Regions from separate parts of the Allobosea sp. F3-2 genome, predicted to be linked through region 2. Evidence: riboswitches for the same ligand, from Rfam matches in the RefSeq annotation. Region 2 holds a riboswitch; each other region holds the start of a gene.

Region 1 (4,244 bases), 2.1 Mb from region 2:
CGGGCGCGGCGCGAGGAGCGGCGCGAGGGTGATGTCACCGTCATCCGCGAGCCCGGCCGCACCATCATCCGCGACGACGACGGCCGTGCCATCATCCGCCAGGATGAGGATCAGCGCTTCCGCGATCTCGGCTGGCAAGGGCGCTCCGAGCGCCGCGACGGCGAGATGCGGACCGTGTTCGAGCGACCCGACGGCACGCGCATCGTTACCGTCACCGATCAGGAGGGCCGGCTGATCCGCCGCACCCGTATCGATCGCGATGACCGGGAGGTGGTGATCATCGACAATACTCTGCGCGATCGCCCTGGGCGCTTCGCCGATGATGTCGTGATCCTGCCGCCGCCGCCGCTGCCGATCCCGCGCGAGCGCTATATCGTCGATGCGGATCAGGCCGACGAGGCGCTGATCTACGAGACGATCATGGCGCCGCCGATCGCCGCGATACCGCGTCGCTATACGCTGGACGAGGTCCGCTACTCGCCGGATCTGCGCGCCCGCATGCGCAGCGTCGATATCGACACGATCAACTTCGACACCGGTTCCTGGCAGGTTTCGCCGGATCAGGGGCGGCGTCTGGCCGTGATCGCGGATTCGGTCAAGCGCGCCCTGCAGAGCTCGCCCAACGAGGTGTTCCTCGTCGAGGGGCATACCGACGCCGTCGGTCCCGATGTCGACAATCTCTCGCTTTCGGATCGCCGGGCCCAGTCGGTCGCCGAGATCCTGACGCGCGACTTCCAGATCCCGCCGGAGAACCTGACGACCCAGGGCTATGGCGAGCAGTATCTGAAGATTCAGACGCAGGAGGCTTCCCACGAGAACCGGCGCGTGACGCTGCGGCGCATCACGCCGCTGCTGACCGGCCAGAACCGCTGACCCTCGGACGGGGCTGCTCCATGGGCGGCCCCGTTCTTCGCTGCGTGCGGGGAACCCCGCGCGCCCATAGCGGTTCCTCTTCCGGAGGAATCGCTGATGGGAGATGCCGCCATGAAGATTTCCGCTCTGGCGATGGCGGGATTGGTGCTTGCAGGTTCGTTCGCGCCGTTTCCGACCTGGGCTCAGAATGCGCCTCCTGCCGTGAAACAGCGTGCCCCCGGCGTGCCGACGGCGCCACGTGCCGATGAGTCCGCGCGTCCGCCGGCCGGGGAGCGGGCCACGCCGCCACGTGCCGAGGGGCGTGGGCAGCGCGACGACAGGGCACAGGCTGGCCCGCCGCAGCCCAGTCGCGACCCGCCGATGCCGCGCCCGGTGCCCTCGATCATCAGGCCCTGAGGCCGTTCAGGGTTTGGCAAGGCCGGCACACTAGCGTCGCCCGCATGAGCGACGCCGTCTCCCTTGCCAAAAGTATCGTCACGATGCAGGCCGCCTCGACGCAGCAGGCGCTGTCCGTCGAGATGCTCAGGCAGAATGCGCAGGCCGAGCAAAGCCTCGTCACCATGCTCCAGCAAAGCGTCGAGCAGACCAGGGCGAGCCTTCCGGCCGGTCAGGGCGGCCTCGTCGATCGCTCCGCCTGAAGGCTTCTTCCCCCCTTCCGATCGCCCGTTGCCAAGTGGCCGCGCTACGCCTAACCTCGCCGCTGTTCCGAGGGGTGCCCGCAAGGGCTGAGATGGCTTTCGAAGCCGAACCCGTCGAACCTGATCCGGGTCATACCGGCGGAGGGACTGGAACGCGATCGCAAGGCTCAAATCTTGCCCGCAGACAGCGACTGGACCGCTTTCAAGCCCGGATCTCCTGACCTGAACCAAGGAGGAGATCCTCATGAATGCCCACACCAAGCCCCAGAAGAACAGTGTCAAGGCCGCGCCGCAAAGCGTGACGACGGGCCCGATCATCGGCTCGCGCAAGATCTATGTCGCTGCGCCCGATCATCCCGAGATGCGCGTGCCCTTTCGCGAGGTCGTGCTGACGACCGATGCCGAGCCGCCGGTGCGCATCTACGATCCCTCCGGCCCCTATACCGAAACCGACGCCAAGATCGACCTCAATGCCGGCCTGGTTCAGCCGCGCCGCGCCTGGCTCGACGCCCGCGGCTTCCAGACCGTGCCCGGCCGCGCCGTCACGGCGGCCGATAACGGCCATATCGGCGAAGAACATCTCGTGCCCGCCTGCCCGGCGCAGCGCCCGATCCTCGAGGCGAAGCCGGGCCAGATGGCGACGCAATACGAGTTCGCGAAGGCCGGCATCATCACGCCCGAGATGATCTATGTCGCGCATCGCGAGAATCTCGGCCGCGCCGCGATGCTCGAAGGCGCCCGCGAGCGCCATGCCGACGGTGAGAGCTTCGGCGCCGCTGTGCCGGAATTCGTGACGCCCGAATTCGTCCGCGACGAGATCGCGCGTGGGCGCGCCATCATCCCGGCCAACATCAACCATCCCGAACTCGAGCCGATGGCGATCGGCCGCAATTTCCTGGTCAAGATCAACGCCAATATCGGCAATTCGGCCGTGACTTCCGGCGCCGCCGAAGAGGTCGAGAAGCTGGTCTGGGCGATCCGCTGGGGCGCCGACACGGTCATGGACCTCTCCACCGGCCGCAACATCCACAACATCCGCTCCTGGATCCTGCGCAACTCGCCGGTGCCGATCGGCACCGTGCCCATCTACCAGGCGCTGGAAAAGGTCGGCGGCGATCCGATCAAGCTCGACTGGGAGGTCTTCAAGGATACGCTGATCGAGCAGGCCGAGCAGGGCGTCGACTATTTCACCATCCATGCCGGCGTGAGGCTTCCTTATGTCCCGCTGACTGCATCGCGGGTCACCGGCATCGTCTCGCGCGGCGGCTCGATCATGGCGCGCTGGTGCCTGGCGCATCACAAGGAAAGCTTCCTCTACGAGCGCTTCGACGAGATTTGCGACATCATGCGCAAATACGACGTTTCCTTCTCGCTGGGTGACGGACTGCGCCCCGGCTCGATCGCCGACGCCAATGACCGCGCCCAGTTCGCCGAGCTTGAGACGCTGGGCGAGCTCACCAAGGTCGCCTGGGACAAGGGCTGCCAGGTGATGATCGAGGGCCCCGGCCATGTGCCGATGCACAAGATCAAGGAGAACATGGACAAGCAGCTGCGCGAATGCGGCGAGGCCCCGTTCTACACGCTCGGCCCGCTGACCACCGATATTGCGCCGGGCTATGACCACATCACCTCGGGCATTGGGGCTGCGATGATCGGCTGGTATGGCTGCGCCATGCTCTGCTACGTCACGCCGAAGGAGCATCTCGGCCTGCCGAACCGCGACGATGTGAAGACCGGCGTCATCACCTACCGCATCGCTGCCCACGCGGCCGATCTCGCCAAGGGCCATCCTGCCGCGAAGATTCGCGACGATGCGCTTTCCCGCGCCCGTTTCGACTTCCGCTGGGAGGATCAGTTCAACCTGGCGCTCGATCCCGACACGGCGCGCGAATTCCACGACGAGACGCTGCCGAAGGACGCCCACAAGGTCGCGCATTTCTGCTCGATGTGCGGGCCGAAATTCTGCTCGATGAAGATCACCCAGGACCTGCGCGCCGAGGTGCAGGCGATGAGCGACAATGAGCGCGCCAACCTTGAAGCGATGGCAGCAGAAGGCATGGCGGCCAAGTCGAAGGAATTCCTCGACAAGGGCGGCAGCATCTATCTACCTGCGGCCGAATGAGCAGCATGAACGACAGTCTCGACGCGGCCCAGGTCGCGTCGATCCTCGCGCGGGTGGCAGAGCGTCGCCCGCGCGTGCATTGCCTGACCAATACGGTGGCACAGAACGTCACCGCCAACATGCTGCTCGCCTTCGGAGCCGTACCCTCGATGGCAAGCCATCCGGAGGAGGTTGCTGCTGTCGCAGCGGGAGCAGGCGCAATCCTGATCAATCTCGGCACGATCAGCCCGGAGGGCGAGCGCGCCATCCCGAAGCTCCTCGCCGTGGCGCGGGACCGCGGCATCCCGCTGGTGCTCGATCCGGTCTTCGTCGAGCTGTCGTCGATTCGGTTGCAGCTGGCCGAGGACGTGATGCGGCTGCCCGGCGTCATTGTGCGCGGCAATGCCACCGAGATGGCGGCGCTCTCTCCCGTCATGAGCGGGGCGAATGGCGTCCTGCGCGTGACCACCGGCAAGGTCGACCGCATTGAAGGCGATGGGCGTGTTGTCACCGTTAGCCATGGCCATGAGCTGATGACGAAAGTCACCGGACTCGGCTGCGCTTCGAGCGCGCTGATCGCCGCCTGCCTGGCAGTCGAAACGGACCCTGCGATCGCCGCCGCTGCGGCGCTC
Region 2 (4,244 bases):
GACGCCGAGCTTCAAGCCCGCCTTGCGGATTGCGCCGAGATCGGCGTCGTCGAGATCCTCCTGGCCGAGATGGATGAAGTCGCAGCCCTCAGCGATCGCGAGCTTCCAGTAATCGTTGACGACAAGCACGCAGCCGGCCGCGGCACAAAGCGTCTTCGCCCGCGCGATCTCGCGCGCGACCTCGATCTCGGAGCGATCCTTGACGCGCAATTGCACCAGTTTGACGCCGAGCGGCAGCACCCGCTTCAGCCAGTCGGCGCTGTCGAAGATGGGGTAGAACGGATCGAGCTTCATGCGGGACGAGTCTTTCAGGCCAGGAAGGCTTTGCCCATGACGGGGGTGGAAGGAGCCGCCATGTCGCGCGCCTCGATCGGCTGCGCGGCGAAGGCCTGGCGGCCGGCGCGGATGGCGAGCGCGAAGGCTTCCGCCATCGCCGCCGGATCACCCGCCTTCGCGACGGCGGTGTTGAGCAGGATGCCGTCATAGCCCATCTCCATCGCCTGCACGGCGTGGGAGGGCAGGCCGATGCCGGCATCGACGACGAGCGGGATCTCCGGGAAATGCTGGCGCATGCTGCGCAGGCCATAGGGGTTGTTGAGCCCCCTGCCCGAGCCGATCGGCGCGCCCCACGGCATCAGCACCTCGCAGCCGGCATCGAGCAGCCGGCCACCGATTACGAGGTCCTCGGTCGTGTACGGAAAGACCTTGAAGCCGTCATCGCTGAGAATGCGGGCTGCCTCGACCAGCCCGATCACGTCCGGCTGCAACGTGTCATCCTCGCCGATCACCTCGAGCTTGATCCAGTCGGTGCCGAAGACCTCGCGGGCCATCTCGGCGGTGGTGACGGCTTCTTTGACGGTATGGCAGCCGGCCGTGTTCGGCAGCACCTTGACGCCAAGCTCGCGGATCAGCGCCCAGAAGGCCTGGCCGGCCCCGCCCGCCGATTCCCGGCGCAGCGAGACGGTGACGACCTCGGCGCCAGAGCGCTTCACCGCCTCGGCCAGGATGGCGGGCGACGGGTATTGCGCCGTGCCCAGGAAGAGTGGGTTCTGCGGCTCGAAACCATAGAAGGATGCCATCTCAGCCTCCCTGCATCGGTGCGACGACCTCGATGCGGTCGCCCTCGCTCAAGTTCACTTCGGCGCGCTTTCGCGCCGGCACGAATTCCCCGTTCACCGCCGTCGCGACGATGCGCCCGCCATAGCCGAGCTCGGCCAGCGCCTCGGCCAGCGTCTTCGCGGCGATCTCCTGCGGCGCGCCGTTAAGCAGCAAGGTCATGCAGCATCTCCGGGTTGGATTCCGGGTTCAGAACGGCATCCGCCGCCATTCCCGCCATGGCGGGGCTGAGCAGGAAACCGTGGCGATAGAGCCCGTTGACGTGGATCACCCGCCCGCGGCGCGTCAGCCGCGGCAGGTTGTCGGGAAAGGCCGGACGGGCATCGGTGCCGATCTCGACCACCTCCGCCTCGGCGAAGGCCGGATGCAGCGCATAGGCCGCGCCGAGCAGTTCCAGCATGGCGCGGGCCGAGATGCGACCGCGTTCGCTGTTCTCGATCATGGTCGCGCCAACCATGAAGAGCCCATCGGCGCGCGGCACGATGTAAAGCGGGATACGTGGATGCAGCAGCCGCACCGGCCGCGACAGGCGGATCTCATCGCTGCGGAGCAGCAGCATCTCACCCTTCACGCCGCGCAGTTCCGGCAGGACATCGCACGCCGACAGCCCCCGGCAATCGAGGACGATGTCTGCATCGAGGTCGGCAGGTTCGACCGCGCTGCCGAAATGAATGGCCGCTCCCTTCGCTGCGAGCCGCTCGGCCAACGTGGCAATCGCCTCGCGCGGATCGAGATGCGCCTCGCTGGCGAAGAACAGCCCGCGCGAGAAACGCCCGGCGAGATGGGGTTCCAGCCCGGCAATGGCCTCGCCGTCGATCTCCTCGAAATGGCTGGTACGCTGGCCGAAACGGCGCAGTTCCGAGCGATCCCTGCTGGGCGCGACGACCAGCGTGCCGTTGCGGGCGACGCCGCCAGCATGATGATCCCACCAGTCGGCCGCCTGCTGCCCGAGCCGGATCACCGGCTCCTCGGCGCTCTCGCCCTCGCACCAGGGCGCGAGCATGCCGCCGGCATACCAGGAACAGGCTTCGGCCCCGATCCGCGGGCCGCGTTCATGCACGGTGACCCGCGCCCCACGCGCCAGCAGTTCGGTGGCGCAGGCGAGGCCGACGACGCCGGCGCCGACCACCGCGACGTTCAGGTCTGAGCGAGGGCGAGATGCCGTCATGCTATTCCCTGCTCCCGGGAAGGCAGCGGCCGGTGGCGCGAACAAGGTGTCTGCGAGCCGAGGACCGTTCCCTTCGCCGGCATTACCCGGATCAGGTGCGATGGGTTGGCGCGAACCACGCCTCTCAGCCTTTCGGCACCCCAACGGACAAGCGCAATCTAATGGCCACACTACCGGGGAGCAAGTCGAGCCGGCGCAAGGCTCCTTTGCGGCCGCCTCCTGCCCTCTCGACCACTCCCTTACCAAGGGAGTGCGCCTTGGTCTGTCCAACGCGGATGCACAGGCTGCGCGAAGGAAGTTGTCGGCGAGGCTTGTCAAAGGGCTCTGCAATCGGGCATAGAGCCTCTCGCCGGAGACGTGGCCGAGAGGCTGAAGGCACTCGTTTGCTAAATGAGCATACCCCACAAGGGTATCGAGGGTTCGAATCCCTCCGTCTCCGCCACTCCTAAGCCCTTGAATTTAAAGGGTTTTTCTGTTTTGCGTTCCACGAACTGACACAGCAGCCTGACACATTCGGGACCTCAGAATCCCGACTGGTTCGGGAGCGTTTATGTACCTGCATCGGCGTGGGGCGCATTGGTGGATTCGTAAAGCAGTCCCTGTAGACCTCGTGGAGATCCTTGGTATCGCGGTAGTCCGCCGTCTCTGCGCACCAAGGACTCGGCCTTGATGCCAAGACCACATGAGGCGCTACAGCGGACCACGACCACACTGGCAGCGAGGCGTCTTCAAGCTCAGATCGCAGAGGTTCGAGCTGAGGGCGATCGACGATTGCCACGTATGCGGTCCGGGCGAACTCAGCCTTCCCAGTAGGGCGGACTGCCAAAGGCCTGGCGGAGGCAATCAGCGAAGGCGCGCAGGTTGGCCGAAGGGCGGCGGCCTTCGGGATGCGCCAGATAGATGAATTCGGGCTCCGGCTGGACGCCGATATCGACGACGCGAAGGCGCCCGCTGCGGATCTCGGCGCCGGCGATGAACAGCGGCAGCAGGGCGATGCCGAGACCGGCCAGCGCCGCATCCCGCATCATGTCGCCATTGTTGACGCGCAACGCCGGCCGCCCGCGCACGCTGACGATGCCTTGCGGGCCGCGGAAGCTCCAGTCGCCGACGCCCCGATTGGTGTAGAAGATGCCGCCATGGCCTTCGAGCTCGGCCAGCGAAGCCGGGGTGCCGCTCTGTACCAGGTAATCCGAAGCGACGAGAACCCTGCGGCTTGGCGCGAGCGTCCAGGCGACGAGCCGCGAATCCACGATCGGCCCATGCGGAGAACGGCGTCGTAGCTGTCCGAGGCGGCATCGACGCGGCGGTCGTCGAGGTCGAGCGTCAGCTCGATCTCGGGGTGGCGGGCGAGGAACGGGTAGATCGCGGGGCCGAGATGCATGCGGCCGAAGGTGACGGGCGCCGAAATCCGCAACGAGCCGACGAGGGCGCCGCGTCGGCCGCGGCCTCCTCGACCTCGCCGGTGATGCGCGTGGCGCGTTCGAGAAAGGCGGTGCCGTCCTCGGTGAGCGTCAGCCGGCGGGCGCTGCGATGCAGGAGCGTGGCGCCGAGGCTGTGCTCCAGCTCGGCCAGGCGGTCGCTGACCACCGATTTCGACAGGCGCAGCCGGCGGGCAGCCTCGCTCAGCGAGCCGGCTTCCGCGATGGCGACGAAGGTCGCGATGCCGTCGAGCTTCAACATCGTTCGGCTATTCCGGACCTGAATTTCGCTGATGCGATGCTCATCCGAACGAGAGGTGAATGCTACGTTGCGTCATGCCAACGGGCTGACAGCGACGGTCATCGGCGACCGCCCTCCCGGCAGGCGGGAGATGTACCATGTTGAAAATCGCTTTGGCGCTTGGCGCCCTCGCCTTCGCGGCTCCGGCGGCCGCACAGGTCCCTGACTTCCCGGCCTCCTTCAGGACGCAGGAGATCACGACCAACGGCACGACTATCCATGTCCGGGTCGGCGGCCAGGG
Region 3 (4,244 bases), 2.9 Mb from region 2:
TATCGGAGGGCTCTCCGAACAGTTCGGTTCCGCCGTCCAAGGCGCGTATTTCCTGTGCGCCGCGCCAGGCGACGATGGAGGTGGCTTCGCCTTGCGAGAGGGCGCGACGCGGATGGCGGTGGGCGAGGGCGCCGAGCTCCCGCGCGACGTAACGGGCGAATTCGGCGGGGCTGACCCGTCCACCGCGTTCGACGAAGAGCATCTGCGGCGAATAGCAGCCCTGCTGCTCGTAGCGGGCGACGTCATGAGCGGCGAGCCGGGCAAGCGCCGGCGCCTTGCGGCTGTCGAGCGCCTCGCGCGCGATCACGCCGAAGCCGATCTTGTGGCCATGCGGAAGGAAGCGTGTCGTGATCGGCAGCTTGGCGCGCAGGGCTTCGAGCGTGTCGTTGCCGGCATAGGCCATAACGGTATTGGCCTCGCGCAGGAAAACGGGTTCGGCAGCCGCTTCGCCGCCCTTCCACCAGACGATGGCGAGGCATTCGCCGAGTTCCGGGTCGATCTCGGTGATGAGGCTGGCGAACCAGCCGGCGGTCAGCGGCTCGGCCGAAGCGAGCTTGCCGATGCTGCCAGCCTTGACCAGGAGCCCGCAGATCAGGCTCCAGAGCGAGAGCGCCGGGACGTTCCCGGCCCAGACATGCAGCAGCAGCTCCGGGCCATGGGCGCGCAGATAGCCGCCCTTGGGCGTCGGCTGGAAGCCGTCGAGCACGGCGGGATTGGCGAAATCCTCGGCCAGGAAGCGCAGGAGCTGCGGGCGCCGGAAGGTCTTGAGATAGCCGGTCAAGCCGAGGCGGACGGTTTCGCGATCATAGCCGGTGACGATCGGCAGCAGATATTCGGCCTTGCGTCGCAGCGGGTGCGCGCGGTCGAGCAGGCGCGCGATGGCGGCGTCGATCGCAGCGACGATGCGTGCGGTGTCCATCCGCTTCAGCCGGGCGCGGGCGTTGCTGCGGACATGCGCGCAAAGAGCCGCGGCCTGCGCCTCGTCGAGCTCCGGCAGCGCAATGGTGGCACTCTCACCCCAGGCGCTATGGCTGACCTTACGCCAGCGCAGCGTCTCGCGGCTCAGGCCCGGCAGATGGCCCGCATGCTCGATCACGTCAGTCAGCCTCGCGCTGCCGCCAGGAATTCGGCCACGGCGACGGAGCAGCCTTTAGAGGCTTCGCCATCGACTCGGCCGAACAGCTTGAAGCCGCCCGGCACGATCTCGCCGGCATCCTCGGTCAGGATTGCCGAGACGCAGTTGAAATGCGCAAGGTCGTGGTGGACGATGACGCCGCGCTGGCCCTCCGGCAGGTCCGCTCCGGTCAGCGGATCGATCACGCGGCTGCGGATCCAGTGCGGGCCGGATTTGACCGACGGGCAGGCCGCATTGCCATCGTCGTAGAGCTGGGAGCTCAGCTCGGTCATGCCGTACATGTTGATGCAGGATGAGCGCGGCACGCCGAAGGCGGCGGCGAGACCGTCATAGAACTCGTCCGGCCCGAGCTCGCGCGACTGACCCTTGAAGCCGCCGGTGTCGAGGATGAGGCTGCCTTCCGGCAGGGAAAAGCGCCGGCCGCTTGCCGCAAGCGCATCCATCAGCGGTACGAAGGAATAGCTCGCGCCGAGCAGGGCATAGGGCTCGCCGCTCGCTTCGGCTTGCGCGAGCGTCGGCAGCAAACGGTCGAAATCGAGGCCGGCCGTGCCGATGAAGACCTCGGAGTCGGGCGTGCCGCATTCGCGCCGGGCGAGGCCGAGGTAGTGCGCGAGAGAGGAATTGGGCAGCTCCGTCTCGTCGGGGAAGAGGATGCCCATGCGGATGCGCTCGCGGCCGCGCATGAAGCGCTTGCGGAAGTTGACCAGCATCGAGCGGCTCCAGACGGCGAGCGTTGGATGGTAACTGCGGCCGCGTATCCCTTGTGTCGTGCCGCTCGTCATGAAGACGCGCTCCGCCGCTTCCGGCGGGCTGCAACTCAGGGTCAGGTCCTTGAAGGCGGTGATCGGCACGGCCGGGATGTCGCGCCAGCGCCTGACCGAGAGCGGCGTGCGGCCGCGCTGCAGGGCGAAGCGCTTATAGGGCTCGTTGTTGCGGAACTGATAGGCGAAAACCTTCAGCGCCATCGCCTCGAATTCGGCTTCCGACGCATCGGGAAGCGCGATGAACGCCAGGAGCGCCTCGATGATCTCGGCTTGCGTCACTGCGGCCCACTCCGTCCGGACGCTCGCGGGCAATCCGAGAGCGTCGATCGCGACAGGATCATGGGCGCAAGCTGGAATCAGGGCCTCGACGGCCGCATGTCCCGCATCCCTACGCCGGCATGATCCGGATCAGGTTCGTAGGGTCACCGCGTTGCCGGGCCTAAAGCCCGGCCGGCGGAATCTCAGCCTCCTAGCGAGGCCCCCCTGGGAACAAGGTTTAGGTGGGGCTTCGGGCCATGGCTTGTCAAGCGTTGCCGGCGCAGGGCCCGTTGTATTCGGCGAGAAGCCGGGACATGGCGCGCATGTCGAAGAAGAGGCTCGACGCCGGCCTGCAAAACCGTTTCTGTGCCGCCCATGAACGTTTCCGCACCGCCGCCCCGCATCGCCTCCTTCACCTGCGAGAAGAAGCCGGCCACCGGCTCGCGCGGGATGGTCGTCACCAACCATCCGCTTGCCTCGGCGGCGGGTGCGCAGATGCTGCTCGCCGGCGGCAATGCGATCGATGCGGCGGTGGCTTCGCTGTTCGCGCTGACCGTCGCCGAGCCGATGATGGTCGGCATTCTCGGCGGGGGCTTGAGCCATATTCGCCTCGCCGATGGGCGCCATGTCGTGATCGACAATCTCTCGACTGCACCGGTCCATGCGACGCCCGATATGTATGATTGCCTCTCGGACGAGATCGGCAGGCAGCGCGATACGCGCGATCGCGAGAACGTGGTTGGCGCCAAGGCGGTCGCCGTGCCGGGCGCGCTCAAGGGCTGGTGCGAGGCGCTGGCGCGCTTCGGCACGCTGCCGCTGGCCGAGGTGCTGCAGCCGGCGATCGGGCTGGCGGAGCGCGGCTTCGTCGTCACGCCCTATCTCTCGAACTGCATCACCGACAATGCCGCTGATCTTGCCCGTGATCCGAGTCTTGCCGCTCTCCTGCTGCCGGGCGGCCAGCCGCTCCAGTCCGGCGCGCGGCTTATCCAGTCCGATTATGCCGCAAGCCTGAAGCTGATCGCGGCGGAAGGACCGCAGGCGCTCTATGGCGGGCGGCTCGGGCGGGCGCTGACCGACTACATGGCCGCGAATGGCGGGCTGATCGATCAGGCTGACCTCGCCAATTACCGCATCGAACTGCGCCAGCCGATCCGCGGCTCCTATCGCGGCTACGAGATCATCGGCCCGCCGCCGCCTTCGTCCTCGGGCGTGCATATCGCGCAGATGCTCAATATCCTCGAAGGCTACGACATCGGCGCGCTCGGCTTCGGCTCGACGGATGCCGTGCACCTGCTGGCCGAGGCGCTGAAGATCGCCTTCGCCGACCGGGCAGTGGCGACCGCCGATCCCGCCTTCGTCAAGGTTCCCGTCGATAGGCTGATCGACAAGAACTACGCCGCTGAGCGGCGCGCGCTGATCGAGCTGGGCCGGGCGAAGAGCTGGACGGCGGGGCTGTCAGGCGGCGAGTCTGCCGACACGACCCATGTCACCGTTGCGGATGCGCAGGGCAACGTCGTCAGCGCGACGCAGACGATCAACGGGCTGTTCGGAGCCTGCGTCCAGATCCCCGGCACCGGAATGATCGCCAACAACTACATGTTCAACTTCGACCCGCATCCCGGCCGGGCGCTCTCGATCGCACCGGGAAAGCGGGTCTTCACCTCGATGGCGCCGATGATGGCGCTGAAGGAGGGCAGGCTCGCCTTCGCGCTCGGCCTGCCCGGCGCTCTGCGCATCTTTCCCTCGGCGCTGCAGGCGATCGTCAACCTGATCGACCATCGCATGACGTTGCAGGAGGCGGTCGAGGCGCCGCGCGTCTGGACCGAGGGTGGCGTGCTCGAACTCGAAGAGGCGATTCCCGAGGCCGTGGCGCAGGAGCTTGCGGCGCGCGGCCACAGGATCGTGCGTTCGCCGCGCGTCGCCGGTGGCATGAACGCCATCGCCTTCAACCCGGACGGCACGCTGACGGGCGCCGCCTGCTGGCGCGCCGACGGCACGCCGGTCGCCATCTCCGGCGGGCTTGCCCGCGCCGGTGCGCGCTTCAGCATTTAAGCGGCAGCGGCGGTATTCGCTGTCTGATCTCCAAT

Evidence for each region. Region 2 has a riboswitch for thiamine pyrophosphate ahead of thiO (glycine oxidase ThiO). Riboswitches for the same ligand answer to the same signal wherever they lie in the genome.
Region 1: it holds a riboswitch for thiamine pyrophosphate, as region 2 does, so the genes downstream of both, thiC (phosphomethylpyrimidine synthase ThiC) here and thiO (glycine oxidase ThiO) in region 2, are expected to answer to the same signal.
Region 3: it holds a riboswitch for thiamine pyrophosphate, as region 2 does, so the genes downstream of both, FQV39_RS22315 (LuxE/PaaK family acyltransferase) here and thiO (glycine oxidase ThiO) in region 2, are expected to answer to the same signal.

What each region holds. Positions count from the first base shown of each region.
Region 1 covers NZ_CP042331.1:4,009,545-4,013,788, reverse strand. The annotation lists gene FQV39_RS34225 (OmpA family protein) at 1-873, shown strand, start outside; gene FQV39_RS18405 (hypothetical protein) at 985-1,269, shown strand; gene FQV39_RS18400 (hypothetical protein) at 1,314-1,511, shown strand; TPP riboswitch at 1,572-1,676, shown strand; gene thiC (phosphomethylpyrimidine synthase ThiC) at 1,756-3,633, shown strand; gene FQV39_RS18390 (hydroxyethylthiazole kinase) at 3,639-4,244, shown strand, end outside.
Region 2 covers NZ_CP042331.1:1,944,068-1,948,311, forward strand. The annotation lists gene FQV39_RS09005 (thiamine phosphate synthase) at 1-294, opposite strand, end outside; gene FQV39_RS09010 (thiazole synthase) at 309-1,079, opposite strand; gene thiS (sulfur carrier protein ThiS) at 1,081-1,278, opposite strand; gene thiO (glycine oxidase ThiO) at 1,262-2,257, opposite strand; TPP riboswitch at 2,336-2,437, opposite strand; tRNA gene FQV39_RS09025 (tRNA-Ser) at 2,636-2,726, shown strand; partial or broken gene FQV39_RS09030 (LysR family transcriptional regulator) at 3,082-3,964, opposite strand; gene FQV39_RS09035 (alpha/beta fold hydrolase) at 4,102-4,244, shown strand, end outside.
Region 3 covers NZ_CP042331.1:4,831,987-4,836,230, forward strand. The annotation lists gene FQV39_RS22310 (acyl-CoA reductase) at 1-1,096, opposite strand, end outside; gene FQV39_RS22315 (LuxE/PaaK family acyltransferase) at 1,102-2,178, opposite strand; TPP riboswitch at 2,267-2,394, opposite strand; gene ggt (gamma-glutamyltransferase) at 2,533-4,209, shown strand.